4 regions of the Fructilactobacillus sanfranciscensis genome follow, and region 1 is predicted to be linked to each of the others. Evidence: predicted binding sites of a transcription regulator. Region 1 holds the regulator's gene; each other region holds the start of a gene.

Region 1 (4,201 bases):
TAATGTAGTTTTTCCTACCCCAATCATTCCTGCAGTAATTATCACCATACAAAACTCCTTTTTTATTTAGATATATTTAGTATATCATCATTCAAAAATAGTTAGAAAGAATTCTCAAAATCTATTTAGGATATGGTATTCTAGTAATAATAAAGTGTAGGTGGTTTTTTTGAAAAAATTTTGGTATTTATTCTGGTTTTTCCTATTTTTAGTAGTTTTATGGTCTGGATATGTTTTTTTAGAACATTCTACATCACAAAATGCAAAATTGATGTTGTTTTTTATTGGATGTGTAATTTTAGCTAGACTTGTGATTACTCCAATTGTAACTATTATTATTCGGCATCATGATTATTTAAAGGAACAAACAGAGCAAGAAAGGAAAAATGATGAAAAATCGAATTAGCAACCTGACATATTTCAAAAGAACGCTAATAATGTTAGGGTTAATTTTTGTTGTTATATTTGTGCAAACACCGATTCAAATTTTATCAATTATTCATCATCCTTCAATTATTTCGTTAGTGGTTGGTGGGGTGATTTATTTAGTATTTTTTGGATTTGCAATCTGGGGTGCACTGATAGCTTATAAAAGCGTTTATAAGCAAACAAATCATGGTTTAAACTTAAAAGACTGGTTGTTAATTGCAAAAGCATACGTATTATTTTTTGTTATTGAAATTGTTTTATCATTTCTCAACCAGTTAGTTTATGCACAAAAAACTACAGAAAATAATAAAAATATCATGGCAATACTTCATGCTAATCCAGTAATTTTAATTTTAATGTGTTTTACTATGACTTTTTTCTCCCCAATATTAGAAGAATTAGTTTTTCGTGGGTATTTAATTAAAGGATTTTTTCCAAATTTTAAGCCATTGATTCCAATGCTTATTAGTGGATTTCTATTTTCTCTTTGCCATGATAACAGCAATCCAATAAGTTTCTTGATTTATATGTCTTTAGGAATGATTCTTTCGTATGTTTATTTAAAACAGGATAAAATTGAAGTTTCAATTGGGCTTCACTTTTTGAACAATTTAATTGCAACTACGTTAATGCTAATTGGGATGTTGATAGGATAGGGAAAATAAATGAATATTTCAGAATTTAATTATTATAATAATTTGAAAAATCGTTTAGCAAAAGTTCATGATGAGATTAACTTGGAAAAGAAAAATTATTTAAAGACTATGACTAATTTGAATCAATGACTTAAAGTCATCTGGAAGTGAATGTGATGTAATTCTTGAAATAGACTTTTTTGCTACTTATGATGATTTTGAAGATGACTTTGTCGGAGCAGATTTTGTTCAAGAAATAGTTAAAAAACATTTAGAAGCACATGAGGCAATGACGATGATTATCACGGAAGATATTTATCCAAATGAATATGATATTACAATTATGCCAAAAGAAGGAGAATAACAATGGTAGATAGAAGAGATTACAAATACCCTGATACACAAGCCTATGATGCTGTAATTAAGTCTTTAAATGATAATGATGTAACTGTTAGAGATATTTCAAAGGTTGTTTATAACTTACAAAAGAAGTATATAAAGATTCCAAGTATGGAATATGTTGATAAAATTGTGATTGATGTTTTACACAAACGAGAAGTTTTAAATAATGCGTTAGTTGGGTTAGAAATTGATCGATTAGCATCAGAACATAAACTAGATGAGCCACTTCAAAGCATTGTTGAACATGATTTAGGAGTTTTTGGTGTTGACGAAACTTTAGCATTAGGAATTGCTAATATTTATGGAACCATTGGAATTACAAATTATTGTGGATTAGATACTAATAAACAAGGAATTGTTAAAATTCTTGATCAAAGAACTGATCGAGTTACAACTTTTATTGATGATATTGTTGGTTCAGTTGCAGGGGCGGCATCTGCTAAAATTGCACACGAAAATTCATAATATGTTAAAAAGAGCTCATCTTATACAGATGAGCTCTTTCATTTTATTTTTATTTTGCAGATTTAACTGCTTTTACACATTTTGGTCCAAATTCAAACTCATCGTCAAGTAATTCTGATTTACCAACATTCTTACGAACAACTTTTAATCAGTTAGATTCATTGTCACCGAGACCAGTCTGACTAACAAAAACCACCTCCACTAAATCACAATTTGATAGGGAATAGCCTTATCAAATTCTTGAAGGGTGTATGTTTCGTATGCTTTAGTTTATATCAGAACGATATAAACCGACAACTTTACCTAAAATTGTACAACTTTTTAAAATAATTGGAGCCATTGTATCATTTTCTGGTTGAAGCCTGAAGTGATCACTTTCTTTAAAGAAACGTTTACAAGTAGCTTCTCCTTCATCATTCATTGCAATCACAATTTCACCATTTTCAGCATTGTGCTGGCGACGAACAATTACTTGATCTCCATCTAAAATTCCAATGTTAATCATACTTGTACCGCTGATAGTTAACATAAAAAGAGAATCTGCATTTTGCGCTAGACTATCTGGAATTGGAAAGTAATCGGTTGCTTCTTGAACTGCGAGAATTGGTTCTCCTGCAGCTACAACTCCCAACAAAGGAATTTCTTTATTACGTGTTTCAGGGGATAATCCCAAAAAATTGATTCCTGCAGGGGTAACTTCTAAAGCTCTAGGTTTAGTTGGGTCTTTACTAATAAACCCCTTTTTTTCTAACCTTGATAAATGTCCATGAACCGTTGAAGTTGAAGAAAGTCCGACTTCTTTACATATTTCTCTAACCGTTGGTGGATAACCGTGTTCCCGCACGTTATCATAAATGAAACGTAGGATATCCATTTGTTTTGTATTTGCGTTGTTTGACATTGGTCCACCTCGAAAAAATGATTATTGCTAGTATGATAAGATTAACATATTTAACTCAGTTTGCAAACACTAGTTCGTATTTGAAAACTTTGTTTCTTAAAAATTTCATGCTATTATAGAAGTAATTAAAATAAGGAGTTGTAGATATGGCAGAAGATCCGGAACTTAAAAAAATTATTCCAAGAATTAATGAATTAGCTCATAAGGCAAAATTGCAAGACTTAACTGATAAAGAAAAAGAAGAACGAGATCAGTTACGTAAACATTACCTCAAGCGCTTTAAATCTAATTTTAAAAGTCAAATTGAAATGACACAAATTTATGATAAAGATGGAAAAGAAGTAACGCCTGAGGAAGTAAAAGAAATTCAACGTAAAAAAAATCTTAGAGATAATTAAATAAAGGAGAGTTAATTATGGCAACTTGGATGTGGATCATATTAGTTTTAGTAGCACTTGCTGCTGGTTTGGTACTTGGTTTTTTTGGTGCTCGTAAGTACATGGAAAAATATTTGAAGGAAAACCCACCAATTAATGAAGAACAATTAAAGGGTATGATGCTTCAAATGGGACAAAAACCTTCCAAAAAGAAATTGAACCAAATGATGAATTCTATGAAACGTAATGCAAAATAAAAAAACACCACTTTTTAGTGGTGTTTTTTTGATTCATCAACATATACGTAATTTGGATTAATTTCAGCATCTAAATTTTTGAACGCATCACTCATTTGCTTTTCCACAATTGCTTGATTTTTATCATCTAATTTAAGATTTTTATCTACAAAAATTGGGGTACCGAAGTTAATATGAGCTTTATTACGACAAAAAAATTCTTTTAAAGTCAATGGTCCTTGATAAACGACCGGCAAAAGTGGGACACCAGACATTTTAGCAATCATTGCCGCACCACCTTTTAGTTTTGTCGAGTGTCGCGTTCCTGATGGAAAAATCATTACTGACAAATCTGTTTTACGAAGAACTTTGATTGGCCGTTTGATTACCGAAATTCCTGGGTTATTACGATCAACTGGTTCAACGTTTAATTTAGTAAGAAACCATCCCATAAATGGATTTTTAAATAATTCTTTCTTTGCAATGAAATAAAATTGCTTAGGCAGTAAAATTTCTGCGAAGTAAATCATGTCAAACCAGGTCCGATGTGGGGCAACTAGAATATAATTTCCCTTTGGAATACGATTCTGATTCATTACGTTGACTTTTCCATTGGCAATTCTAATTAATCCTTTAGCAATTGAAAAGATAAATGAATAAAACAATCTTCTCATCCTCCTTTTTGAGTTGTACAATTGATATTATAGCATTATAACGAATGATTAAAGGGTGAATTACGATGGATCAAACAATTGA
Region 2 (4,201 bases), 630 kb from region 1:
TTAATAATAGGAGCTTTCAATGAGTGATCAAGCAGTTCTAATTAAATTAATTATTATGGCTCTTGCCGCAATCTTAGTAACGATTGCCAGTTTAATTTGGTCATATAAAAGTCAAAAAACATGGCGGTCCAAAAGATTTGGCGCACTATCCGTTTTATTAATTTGTTTTGTCACAATCCTCATTATCCTAATTTAATATAAAAAGACCTCGGAAAATTTCCGGGGTCTTTTTAGGCTAAAAATCTAATAATTGCTAAAGATAAAATACCAACTGCCACAATCACTAGTAAATTTTTACTGATAATTGCAGAAATTACAGTCGGTATCGAAGCTAATAAATTTTCAATATTTAAACTAGGTAAATGGCCGAGATGTTGCACAAATAAGCCATTAAACCAAAGAGCAGACATAATTACCACTGGAACAAAACTGAGAAATTCCACAAATGAAATTGGTAACTCGAATTTTTTCAGTAGGATAAATGGAATTACTCTCGTTAGCCAAGTTACGAGCCCACATCCAACAATTACTAGCAAAACAAATTTAAAAGAAAGCATTTTTGATTTTCACTCCTAACCAACATCCAACTAAAGTTACTACCAGTAGTAATAAGCTACTAGGAATAAAAATTAACCCAAGGTAGGTTAATCCAAGTGTTACCAACACCATGATTACTTGTAATTTGAAAGCCATTGTTCTATCTGCCAAAATTTGAAGATAAAGTAAACCAATAAACATCGCAATGAAAGCAAAATCTAGCCCAAATTTATTTGGATTGGGAATTAAACTACCAAGACTTCCACCTATTCCAGAAGCAATTATCCAAGTCAGATAAGCCAATATATTCGCAGTATTCAACCATTCAAAATTAACTATGCGCTTTGTGTAATTTAATTTATTCATTGTTAAAGCAAAAGTTTCATCGGTTAACAATGATCCTAGAATAATATTTCGTTTCATTGATTCTTTCTTTAAATACGGAGCAACCGTCATTCCCATTAATAGCATCCGTGCTGATAATAAGAAAACTGCCACCAAAATTGAAAGAAAAGTGCTCCCACTAACTAACATACTTACAATCACAAATTGTGCTGCACCTGAATAAGTAATCGCAGACATTAAAACAATTATTAATAAATTTAAGCCAGCTGATTTAGCTACAATTCCAAATGCTAGTCCCACACCAATGTATCCTGATAAAGTTGGGATAGTATCTTTAATTCCAGAACGTAATGATAAATTACCGTTCACAAATGTTCACCTCTTTGATAAATCGTTTTATATTTATTCATTATATAATGAACTTGCAATTAATTTCTGCTAAGTTTGATAATTAGACAAATAAGTTATAATTAATTGAAGATCGAATTTATTTTGCTGGAAATTGCGTAAGTAATAGAGTAGAATAAATTATATCGATAAGCGAACAAACGTTCACATTTTAAAAATAGAAAGGTGTTTTTATGGCCTCAAGTTCTAAGAAAAACGCTCAAGATGCTCGTCAAGCTGAGCTTGATAAAGCATTAAAACAAATTAAAAAAGAATTTGGTACCGGAGCTATCATGCGAATGGGTGAAACCCCTGAAAATACTGTTAGTGCAATCTCTACTGGAATTTTATCATTAGATATTGCCCTTGGTGTTGGTGGATTTCCTCGTGGTCGTGTAGTCGAAATTTTCGGTGCTGAATCTTCAGGTAAGACAACCATTGCCTTACAAACTGTTGCAGAAACACAAAAAAATGGTGGTACTGCTGCCTATATTGATGCAGAAAATGCCATGGATCCCGAATATGCTAAGGCATTAGGGGTTGATATTGATAATCTACTTCTTTCACAACCAGGAACTGGTGAAGAAGGCCTTCGAATTGCTGATGCCTTAATTGGTTCAGGTGCAATTGATTTAGTCGTAGTCGATTCTGTTGCTGCTTTAGTTCCTAAAGCAGAAATCGAAGGTGACATTGGTGATTCCCACGTTGGTTTACAAGCCCGTTTGATGTCTCAAGCCCTTCGTAAATTAACTGCCAACATCAACAAAACCAATACCGTTGTAATTTTCATTAATCAACTTCGGGAAAAAGTTGGTGTGATGTTTGGTAATCCTGAAACTACCCCTGGTGGTCGTGCATTGAAATTCTATTCCAGTGTTCGTCTCCGAGTTAGTGGAACCAAACAACAAAAAGACGGTCAAGAAGTGGTTGGGAAAGAAACTAAGATTAAAGTTGCCAAAAACAAGGTTGCTCCTCCATTCAAGACAGTTGATACCTTCATGAGTTTCGGTAAAGGGATTGAACCCGTTGCTGACATGGTGAACTTAGCAGTTGATAAAGATATTATCGACAAATCTGGTTCATGGTACTCATATGGTGAAGAACGTTTAGGACAAGGACTTAACAAAACTGTTGCTAACTTGAACGGAAAGCCTGAATTAGTTGAAGAACTAATCCACAAAGTTCGAGTAGCTTACGGAATTGAAAAAGAAGAACCTGCTAAATCTGAAAAAGCTTCTAAAGACGATAAGACTGATAAAGCAACAAAGGATCCTAAAGTAGAAGATAATTCAACTTTAGATATTTAAATTAAAAACTCTCAAAATAATCGTAATTGATTAGTTTGAGAGTTTTTGTTTGGAGAAATTTATATTTAATTGTTAACTTTCTTCCATTCCGCTTGCCACTCGCTCATCGCAACAAAAATTTTTCGTGTTTTTTGCCCAATTTTCGTTAGATTATATTCGACACTCGGTGGAATTGTGTCATAAACATTTCTGATCACGATTCCATTTTCCTCTAGCATCCGTAACCGACTTGATAACGTTCTCGAACTAATGTTAGGAATAATTTTAAGCAACTTTCCGTAATGATTATTTCCGTTCATAATTTCTCGTAAAATTAACGTCGTCCATTTTTTACCAAATAAATCAAAAACCGGCTCAAGCAAACAACTTTTTTCTGTCATAAAGGACTACCTTTTCAAAATTTAAGCTTCTACTCGAATCTTAGTTACCAAACCTACTAAAGATCCAGTTTGTCTCGCAATGTTTAACATAGTACTTGCGATGTTAGAATATTCTGACCCAGCACTTTGCATAGTTAAAGTTGTCATAGCAGGAACGGAAATTCCAATTCCTAAATTTCCAAGGGCATAAAGAACTGCTAGCAACGCATAGTTTCCAGTAAAAACTGATAAAGCTAAGCCAACGCTAGTTACAGCAGCTAACGATAAGCCAAACAATAATGGTTTTTTAATTCCATACCGATTGGATAAAGAGCCACCTAAAAATAACAATGATGCAAACGACAACATGTAACTATCTAAAATCCATGCACCAGCAGCTGCTGTCAAATGTAAGTCACTTTGAATAGTAGTCACGGCAACGTTAGAAATTGAAACATCTAAAGTTGCCATAATAAATCCCAGTGCTAATGTAAATAAAATCAACCAAGCGTTACTTTTTCTTTCCATTTTTCTTCTCCCACTAAAAAAATTAAAGTTATGTTAAATAAGCTTAAATTTGTCACTTTACTTAAATAAGTAGGGAAAATAATGACATCGGGTTTACTAAAGTAAACTTTTTTATGGTATCAGGGAAAGGCAGCGGTGAAAAATTTGCGACCATGAGTAGTCGAACCTTATCAGCTAGATTGAAAACCTTAGAAAAGAATGGCATCATTACTCGCACGGTTTATCCCGTTATTCCCCCAAGCGTGGAATATCAGCTCACGCCGAAAGGTAAAGATGCTAGAAAGATGTTTACCGCGATGATTGATTGGAAAAATCGGTGGTAATTTCAAGGTCACAAAGTATTTCGAACCTTTCTTTGGTATAATAAAGACACAATTAAATAGCTGGGGTGCTTAACGGCTGAGATTATACCCATTGAACCTGATCTAGGTAATGCTAGCGGAGGTAATCTGACAAACAGTTGTCTAATTTTAATAAAACAAAAGCCGTCTTCTTAATAGAAGATGGCTTTTTCTTTGGAGGAAGCTATGATGAACACCATCGAGGTCCAAAACTTCAATTTTAAGTATCAAAAAAATGAGAAACCAATTTTCGAAAATGTCGATGTTACTTTTCCCGGTGGTGAAATTTCACTTTTAACCGGCCCGTCTGGTTGTGGTAAATCAACATTGATGACGATTATTGCGGGTTTAGATGATGATGTCACGTATGGTGGAGAAATTAAAATTAATGGTACTA
Region 3 (4,201 bases), 420 kb from region 1:
TATTGCCACTGTATGATCAGATAGATAAAAACCTTGCCACTTGGTCATACCACGGTCTTGGTAATCATGTTCAAAAAACTGATCAACTACTTTTTGGCTAAAATGATATTTATTCAAGTACATCACGCTTTCTTTGAATTAATCTTTGTGAGCTTGGCCATTTAAGTCCACAAAATCCGACAAATTTAATGGTTAGTTAGTGCTCTAATTTAAAATCAGCAATTAATGCTTCCAAGTATTCTAAATGGTAGGTATTAACTGAGTGTAAAGGTATTAATTTTAACCGCTGGCCGCGCCGTTGGCTATTAAAGAAAAAGTTGTAAGTTTTATCATAAGGATCATTAGCAATCTCAATCCAATAGTGAGTTCGAGAAATCCTTTTAAACAAACCATCAATTCGTTCCAGAATAATTTTTAGATTGCTATTCATAACTTTTTCCTCCGTTATGTCCACCCACTAATTTAGCTCTTTCAAGTGCTGTTCCGCCTTTATCTAGGCTATTGGCAAAAACTAATTTAGAAAAACCATATTTATGATGAATTTCATCAATAATTTGATTTAGCTTAGACGTCTTAATTTGGGTATCAACTTTCGCAAATAAATCTAACGACCTACCAGTGTTATTGGTTAACTTACTACAGTAAACTGCTACGTTTCTAATTGATTGACCTTCCCAATTATTTCTAAATAAGTATAAGAGTTGTATAACAATTGCTTGATTATCATCAGTTTCATCGATCGAAAGCATTTGATGAAATCCCGATTTTCCATAGATCTCACTATCATGAAAGGAAAAGCCAATTCCTAAGGAGATCCGACTAGTTAATTTATGATGACTTCGTACTCGAGATGCGACTTGCTCACCAATTTCTTTAATCACATTTTCAATCTCAGCTTGGCTTTGATAATCACGCGGTAAAGCCTGGAAATTACCTAAACTTTTAGATTTAACCACTGGTTTTTCGGTAAGTTTCGAACGATCAACGCCCCGAGCGGTAGCAAAGATTTGCGTTACAATAATACCCATTTCTTGTTTCAAAAGGTAAGGATTCGCATGTGCTAAATCATTCATAGTATAAATTTCTAGACGATTTAAATGTTTAGCGGTTCGTTTCCCAATTCCCCAAACTTGAGTTAAATCTTGAATTGACCAAATTTTAGTCGGAACATTTTGGTAATGAATTTCACCAATTAAATCATGATTATGTTTGACATAAATATCCAGAGCTAGCTTCGCTTGTACTGGGTTATCGCCAATTCCAACCGTCGTATATAGTCCCAATTCTTGTCTAACTGTCTTTTGGATTAATCTCGCCACAGATCTAACCGAGTTACCAAACAAATGCCAAGATTTCGTCATATCAAGGATACTTTCATCAATTGAATAAGGCCAAATCATTTCTTCTGGAGTGAATTTACTAAATAATTGGTTAATTTCAAGGTTCTTTTTTATGTATAAATTCATCCGTGGAGGTACCACTAGTAATCTAGGATCAGTGGGTAAATCTCTTTGCCGCGAAACATTGGCCTTTAAATTATATAACTTTTTGGCTTCAGGTAATGTTGCTAAAATCAGTCCCCCATTAGTATTTTCTGCTTCGCTCATCACTACTAATGGAACTTTTAAAGGATTGAATCCTCGCTGAATTGCTTCACAGCTGGCATAGAAAGACTTGTTATCGATTAAGAAATATACTCCTTTGGGCTCTTTATCAAAAAACATCATCGCATCTCCTTTAATTACAAAGTAATTATATCATAGATACGAACATATGTTCTAGTTTATTTAAAAGATTAAAATACATAAAGAATGACGATTAACTAATTTTAGGATTATAATTGTGTGATATAATTTCAGTAATCAAAAGAAGACATATTACTACTCATATAAAAAGAGCACTCAGATTAACCCCCTGAGTGCTCTTTTGATTTATTAATAATTTTTATTTTTTAAATTTTTGTAATTCATGACTAATTTCAGCAGTTTGAAGATAAACTTGTTGATAAATCTCATATAGTTGATCGTATTTTGCCACGTTTGCTGAAATTGGATTATGCACTTCAGCGATGTGCACGAATTTTTCTGCACAGGCCTTAAAGTCTGGATACCAACCTAAACCAACGGCTGCAATCATGGCAGCTCCCATGCCTGGACCTTGTTCATTAGCCAATTTTTTAACGGGTGTGTTGAAAATATCGGCTTGAATTTGAAGCCACAAATCACTCTTCGAACCTCCGCCAATCGAAACAATTTCATCAATATCAGCATTTTGTTCCCGATAAATGTTTAAAATGTCGCGAAAACTGAAGGTCACTCCTTCAATGACAGCTCGAGCAAAATCATTGCGGTCTTGCGTAGCATCAATTCCTAAGAAACTTCCACGAATATCAGCATCCGCATACGGAGCTCGTTCCCCAACAATGTAAGGTGAAAATAGCAATCCATTTGCACCAACTGTAGAACTAGCGGCTCCACTAATCACTTTTGTAAAGGGAATGTCCTGACAGAATGTGTCTTTGAACCAACTAAGTGAATAACCGGCTGCTAAAGTTACTCCCATTGAATAATAAGCGCCAGGAACGACATGGTCTTCCATTTGTACGCGACCATGATAAGCATCAACGGGTCGATCTTCGTATTTTAAAATTACTCCAGAAGTTCCGATACTTGAAAGCACTACTTTAGGCGATAAGATTCCAGCTCCTAAGGCACCACAGGCGTTATCAGCTCCACCACCAAAGACTTGAGTAGTGGTTTTTAAACCAGAAAATTCAGCATATTCCTTAGTAATTGTCCCAACATCAGTTGTTGACTTAATCAATGGTGGCAAAACACTCATCGAAATTCCAAATTTTTCGCAAATTTGTTTACTCCACTCGTTAGTGTGAATATCTAGTAACGTGGTACCAGTAGCGTCTGAGTAATCAATGCCTAATTTACCAGTCATCCGATAACGGACATAGTCTTTCGGCGTCAAAATTACAGCTGTTTTCTTCCAGTTTTCTGGTTCATTTTCTTTAACCCACAAAATTTTAGGCAAAGTAAAGCCTTCCAAAGGACGATTACCAGTAATTTTAACGAAATCATCGCCCATTTGGTCATCAATTTCATGACGTTGCTTAGTGGTCCGCGTATCGTTCCACAAAATGGCCGGACGAATTACGTCATGTTCTTTGTCTAACAAAACTAATCCGTGCATTTGACCAGAATAACTAATTCCCTTGATGTCACTAGTTGAAACTTTGTCATCTAAAATCAAACGGACAATTGCAACCGTCGTTGACATTACCCAGTCATTGGGATTTTGTTCACTATAACCAGATTTTGGGTGGCTAAGTGGATAATCAAATGATTCTTGTGCAATTACGTTACCTTCTCGATCAACTGCCGAAACCTTAACGGCACTCGTACCTAAATCGACTCCTAATACACATTCTGCCATGTTGCTTTCCCCTCTCAAAACATCAACATTTATTCATCTATATTATAGTTGAAGAAGATTCTGAAAGTTTGCTTAAGACTTAATTATTTTTAACTACTACTTTTCCAAGCATGTGTTTACTTTCAACCATTCCCAACCAAAGCTCACCATTCTTGATTTTAAGGAACTGAAATCCAAGTTTCTGCCAGAACCAGTCGTAGAAACAATCTTACCAAAAGGTGCAATCAATTTAGTAATCACCGGCCAATAAAAATTCAAGTTACTTGGTTCTAAAATATAGTTAACCTTTTTAAAGCCTAAATCATTAACTTGTTTAACTAAGTCTTCATGATAATCAACTACGTAATCAACCCAATGGCTGAGTTCCCATGCCTTGGCTTCTGCTTTTCCAGCAGTTGCAATCACCTTTAAGCCAGCTAAGTGAGCTAATTGTGTGGCAATCGATCCGACTCCACCTGAACCATTAATAATCAAAATTGATTGTTTCCGATTATTGTCCACATCATTAATATTGATGTTCATTTGTTCAAATAATGATTCCCAAGCGGTCAAACTAGTTAGTGGCATGGCTGCACTTTCTGCAATTGAAAGTTGTTTAGGAGCGTGCCCGACAATTCTCTCATCAACGGCTTGATATTCACTGTCACTGCCTGGTCTGTCATATGCTCCAGCATAAAATACTTTGTCGCCCTGCTTAAACAAGCTAGTTTTGCTACCCGTTTCTACGACATTTCCATAAGCATCATAGCCAATTACT
Region 4 (4,201 bases), 330 kb from region 1:
ATGCTTCCCCCGCTTATCGCGCACGATGGGAGAAAGAATTTGGAGCTTTGTTCGTTCTGGTAATGCCATAATCCGGTCAATCATTTGATCAATTGATTGACTCTCAATCACCGTTCCATCATTGGGACAAATTGGAGTTCCCACACGTGCCCATAATAATCGTAAATAATCATTAATTTCGGTTACTGTTCCAACCGTCGAACGTGGATTTTTGGAAGTCGTTTTTTGATCAATTGAAATTGCCGGACTAAGTCCCACAATTGAGTCAACATCTGGCTTATTCATTTGTCCTAAAAATTGACGAGCATATGATGAAAGACTTTCAACATAACGACGCTGTCCTTCTGCATAAAGTGTATCAAACGCTAATGAACTTTTACCAGATCCAGATAAACCTGTCATAACCACTAATTTATCTTTCGGAATATCTACGTCAACATTTTTTAAATTATGTTCACGAGCTCCTCTAATTTTAATTTTGTCATTTTCCATTTGTTTTTCACCTCACATATCTTTTTTTAATTTTTTAATTGTGTCTCGAAGTGATGCAGCTTGTTCAAAGTCTAATTGTTTAGCAGCTTCACGCATTTCATCACTTAAGTTTTTAATCATTTGTTCCTGTTCTTTATAACTCATTTGTTCAAAATCAGTTTCTGCAAATGGTTTTTTCTTATTGTACTTATCATCTTCATCCTGCTTGTAAGCCGAAATGGCCTTAGAAATTGGTTTGATAATAGTTTTGGGCGTAATATGATGTTCTTTATTATATGCAATTTGAATTTTACGACGTCGAGTTGTTTCATCCATGGCAGCTTGCATCGAGTCTGTTACTCGATCAGCGTACATGATAACGTGTCCGTTTTCATTTCGGGCAGCCCGACCAATCGTTTGGATAAGTGAACGTGGATTACGTAAAAATCCTTCCTTATCAGCATCTAAAATCGCAACTAATGAAACTTCCGGAACATCAATTCCTTCCCGAAGCAAGTTAATTCCAACAAGCACATCAAATTTACCTAAACGAAGATCTCGAATAATTCGAGTCCGTTCCAAGGTTTTAATGTCACTGTGAAGATAACGAACTTTAATCCCTAAATCTTTCAAATAATCAGTCAAATCTTCCGACATTTTCTTCGTCAAAGTCGTAACAAATGTCCGTTGGTTTTTCTTAATTCGTTCGTTAATTTCTCCAACTAAATCATCCATTTGATCCTTTGTAGGACGGACTTCAACCGTGGGATCTAATAATCCGGTTGGTCGGATTATTTGTTCAACCACTTGGCTACTATTTTCTAACTCGTAAGTCCCTGGTGTGGCTGACATATAAATAACTTGGTGAATATGTTTTTCAAATTCAGTAAAGTCTAACGGACGATTATCGTAAGAACTAGGTAATCTAAATCCATAATCAATTAATTGTTTTTTTCGCGCTTTATCCCCTTTAATCATTCCGTGAACTTGAGGAAGCGTCTGGTGAGATTCATCGACAAACATCAAGAAATCTTTTGGAAAGAAATCAAGCAATGTATAAGGTGGTTCTCCTGGTTTACGACGATCCATATAGCGTGAATAATTTTCAATTCCAGTGGTATATCCCATCTCACGCAACATTTCAATATCATATGTCGTTCGTTGTTTGAGTCGTTGTGCTTCCAACAATTTCCCTGATTTTTCCATGGCAGCCACTTGTTTTTCCATATCGGTTTTAATTTCAGGTAAAGCCACGTTCATCACTTCATCATTGGTCAAGAAATGAGTCGCAGGGAATAAAGTAACTTGTTCTGGATTTCCGAGTACTTCACCAGTTAGAGTATTAACCTGTGTAATCTTATCAATTTCATCTCCAAAGAATTCGATTCGATAAGCATTTTGCGTGCCAGATGCCGGAAAGACTTCGACAGTATCTCCGTGCACACGAAAACGACCACGATCAAAGTCAATATCATTACGTTGGAATTGAATGTTAACTAATTTACGTAATAAAACATCACGTTCCATTTCTTCTCCAACGTGAAGTGTAACTGTATGGTCCTGGTATTCTTTAGGACTACCTAATCCAAAAATTGAAGAAACTGAGGCCACGACAATTACATCATTACGTGATAACAATGCACTAGTTGCCGCATGTCGGAGTTGATCAATTTCGTCATTAATCGAAGCATCTTTTTCAATGTAAGTATCACTTGAAGGTACATATGCTTCGGGTTGGTAATAATCATAATAACTAACAAAATATTCAACAGCATTATTTGGGAAAAACTTTTTTAACTCTGTATATAATTGCCCAGCTAGAGTTTTATTATGAGCCAAAACTAAAGTAGGACGATTCTGATCTCTAATGACATTTGCCATTGTAAAAGTCTTCCCAGTTCCGGTTGCTCCTAGTAAAGTTTGTTCTTTATCACCCGCAGCTAATCCTTGATCCAATTTCTTAATGGCTGACGGTTGGTCCCCTGTTGGTTTATATTTTGATACTAAATCAAATTTTTTGTGTGATTTTGTAACCATCTTATACCTCTTTTTCAATTCGTAAGCGGGAATATTTCCCTATAATAGTATTATCCTAGCATACGAACATACTTTCGCCAAACAAAAAGAAGTAGTTAAATAACTACTTCTTAAATTGAATTATTTATTTGATTTTAAACTTTCAACGTAATCAAAAACACCTTGACCGGCAATTCCACCATCACCGACTGCAGTCGTAATTTGACGAAGATGCTTCTTACGAACATCACCAACAGCAAAGATTCCAGGAACCTTCGTTTCCATTAATTCGTTCGTATCAATCCAACCGGCTTCATCAGTAATTCCAATGTTACGGAATGCATCTGTCATTGGCAAAATTCCTACGTAAACAAATACCCCAGCAGCAGGAACAACTGTTTCTTCACCAGTTTGATTGTTTTTAATTTTAACATTAGTTACTTTACGATCATCACCTTGAATTTCTTCAACTGTACTATTCCAAATGAAATCGATATTATCACGATCAAAAGCGCGTTCTTGTAAAATTCGTTGAGCTCGCAATTGGTCACGACGATGAACCACTGTCACTTTCGCAGCAATGTTTGCTAGATAAGTAGCTTCTTGAATGGCAGAATCTCCACCACCAACAACGATTACATTATCGCCTTTAAAGAAAGCTCCATCACAAACAGCACAATAAGAAACTCCACGTCCACCATATTCTTTTTCGCCAGGTGCACCAAGTTTGCGATACTCAGAACCAGAAGCAATTACAACTGCAGAAGATTCGTACTCATCATCAGCTGTTTTTACAATTCTTTTATCACCATCGATTTCAATTCCGGTAACTTCCCCGTATCCATATTCCACTCCAAATTGAGTACTACTCTCATACATTTCTTCAGAGAGTTTAGGACCAAGAATTGACTTAAAACCAGGATAATTTTCGATTTCAGCAGTGTTGTTCATTTGACCACCATAAACACCACGATCAAGCATTAAAACTGATAATTCAGCTCGCGATGCATAAAGTGCAGCTGTCATACCCGCAGGCCCAGCTCCGATTACAATCACATCATATTTTTTTGTCATCTGAATCAACTCCTATTTATTAGTTAATTTTTCTAATTCTTTAATTACTAAATCATAATTAGGCTCGTGTGATACTTCGTGAACCATTTGTTCATAGACAATTTTACCGCTTGCATCAACAATATAGACTACCCGAGCTAAATGATCAAAGCCTGGAATATAAAGATGCATTGCTTTTCCAAATGAACCGTTAGCATCAGATAAAATTTCCATTCCATCAGCATCATGAGCAGCACACCAGTTTTTTTGACTAGCAACTGGATCATTAGAAACGGTGATAAATTTAATTCCTTTAAAATCACTCGCAACTTGATTAAAGTGAGCTGTTTCTAAACTACAAACGTCAGTATCAAGACTAGGAACCACACTTAATAAGGTTAATTGGCCTTCTAAGTCTTTTGTGGTCAATGTTTGACCATCTGCGTTAGTTAAAGTGAAGTCAGGTAAAAAGTCGTCATAATGAAGTTGATCATTACCCATTTTAGAACCAAAATCTTCGCCACCAATTGTTAATTTCATAATATTTTCTCCTCAAATTTTCTCTACTGCAATTATATTAACACATTTGCTTACTTTTATTTAGTAAAGTGATTAAAAAAAGATACTGACTAAGCAGTATCTTTTTTATTTGATTTTTATT

Evidence for each region. Region 1 encodes LexA, which represses DNA repair genes until DNA is damaged. Its sites were predicted from a motif close to CNAACANNTGTTNG; they were not measured.
Region 2: the regulator LexA is predicted to act here: its motif matches at 1,424-1,437, upstream of recA (recombinase RecA).
Region 3: the regulator LexA is predicted to act here: its motif matches at 1,767-1,780, upstream of PY770_RS06695 (Y-family DNA polymerase).
Region 4: the regulator LexA is predicted to act here: its motif matches at 2,572-2,585, upstream of uvrB (excinuclease ABC subunit UvrB).

Annotation. Positions count from the first base shown of each region.
Region 1 is NZ_CP118925.1:852,412-856,612, reverse strand. It holds gene PY770_RS04335 (deoxynucleoside kinase) at 1-48, opposite strand, end outside; gene PY770_RS04330 (hypothetical protein) at 170-406, shown strand; gene PY770_RS04325 (CPBP family intramembrane glutamic endopeptidase) at 438-1,085, shown strand; gene PY770_RS04320 (phosphatidylglycerophosphatase A family protein) at 1,431-1,931, shown strand; gene lexA (transcriptional repressor LexA) at 2,197-2,832, opposite strand; gene PY770_RS04310 (DUF896 domain-containing protein) at 2,979-3,230, shown strand; gene PY770_RS04305 (YneF family protein) at 3,248-3,466, shown strand; gene PY770_RS04300 (lysophospholipid acyltransferase family protein) at 3,481-4,110, opposite strand; gene PY770_RS04295 (tRNA1(Val) (adenine(37)-N6)-methyltransferase) at 4,185-4,201, shown strand, end outside.
Region 2 is NZ_CP118925.1:118,589-122,789, reverse strand. It holds gene PY770_RS00605 (GNAT family N-acetyltransferase) at 1-4, shown strand, start outside; gene PY770_RS00600 (hypothetical protein) at 20-196, shown strand; gene PY770_RS00595 (AzlD domain-containing protein) at 231-557, opposite strand; gene PY770_RS00590 (AzlC family ABC transporter permease) at 544-1,251, opposite strand; gene recA (recombinase RecA) at 1,464-2,576, shown strand; gene PY770_RS00580 (winged helix-turn-helix transcriptional regulator) at 2,642-2,956, opposite strand; gene PY770_RS00575 (MFS transporter) at 2,978-3,463, opposite strand; gene PY770_RS00570 (winged helix-turn-helix transcriptional regulator) at 3,577-3,786, shown strand; TPP riboswitch at 3,838-3,928, shown strand; gene PY770_RS00565 (ABC transporter ATP-binding protein) at 3,991-4,201, shown strand, end outside.
Region 3 is NZ_CP118925.1:1,276,112-1,280,312, forward strand. It holds gene PY770_RS06685 (hypothetical protein) at 1-117, opposite strand, end outside; partial or broken gene PY770_RS06690 (acetyl-CoA carboxylase) at 110-430, opposite strand; gene PY770_RS06695 (Y-family DNA polymerase) at 423-1,724, opposite strand; gene xylB (xylulokinase) at 1,945-3,444, opposite strand; gene PY770_RS06705 (zinc-binding dehydrogenase) at 3,541-4,201, opposite strand, start outside.
Region 4 is NZ_CP118925.1:523,129-527,329, reverse strand. It holds gene uvrA (excinuclease ABC subunit UvrA) at 1-492, opposite strand, end outside; gene uvrB (excinuclease ABC subunit UvrB) at 505-2,508, opposite strand; gene trxB (thioredoxin-disulfide reductase) at 2,629-3,561, opposite strand; gene PY770_RS02660 (thiol peroxidase) at 3,574-4,080, opposite strand; gene galU (UTP--glucose-1-phosphate uridylyltransferase GalU) at 4,197-4,201, opposite strand, start outside.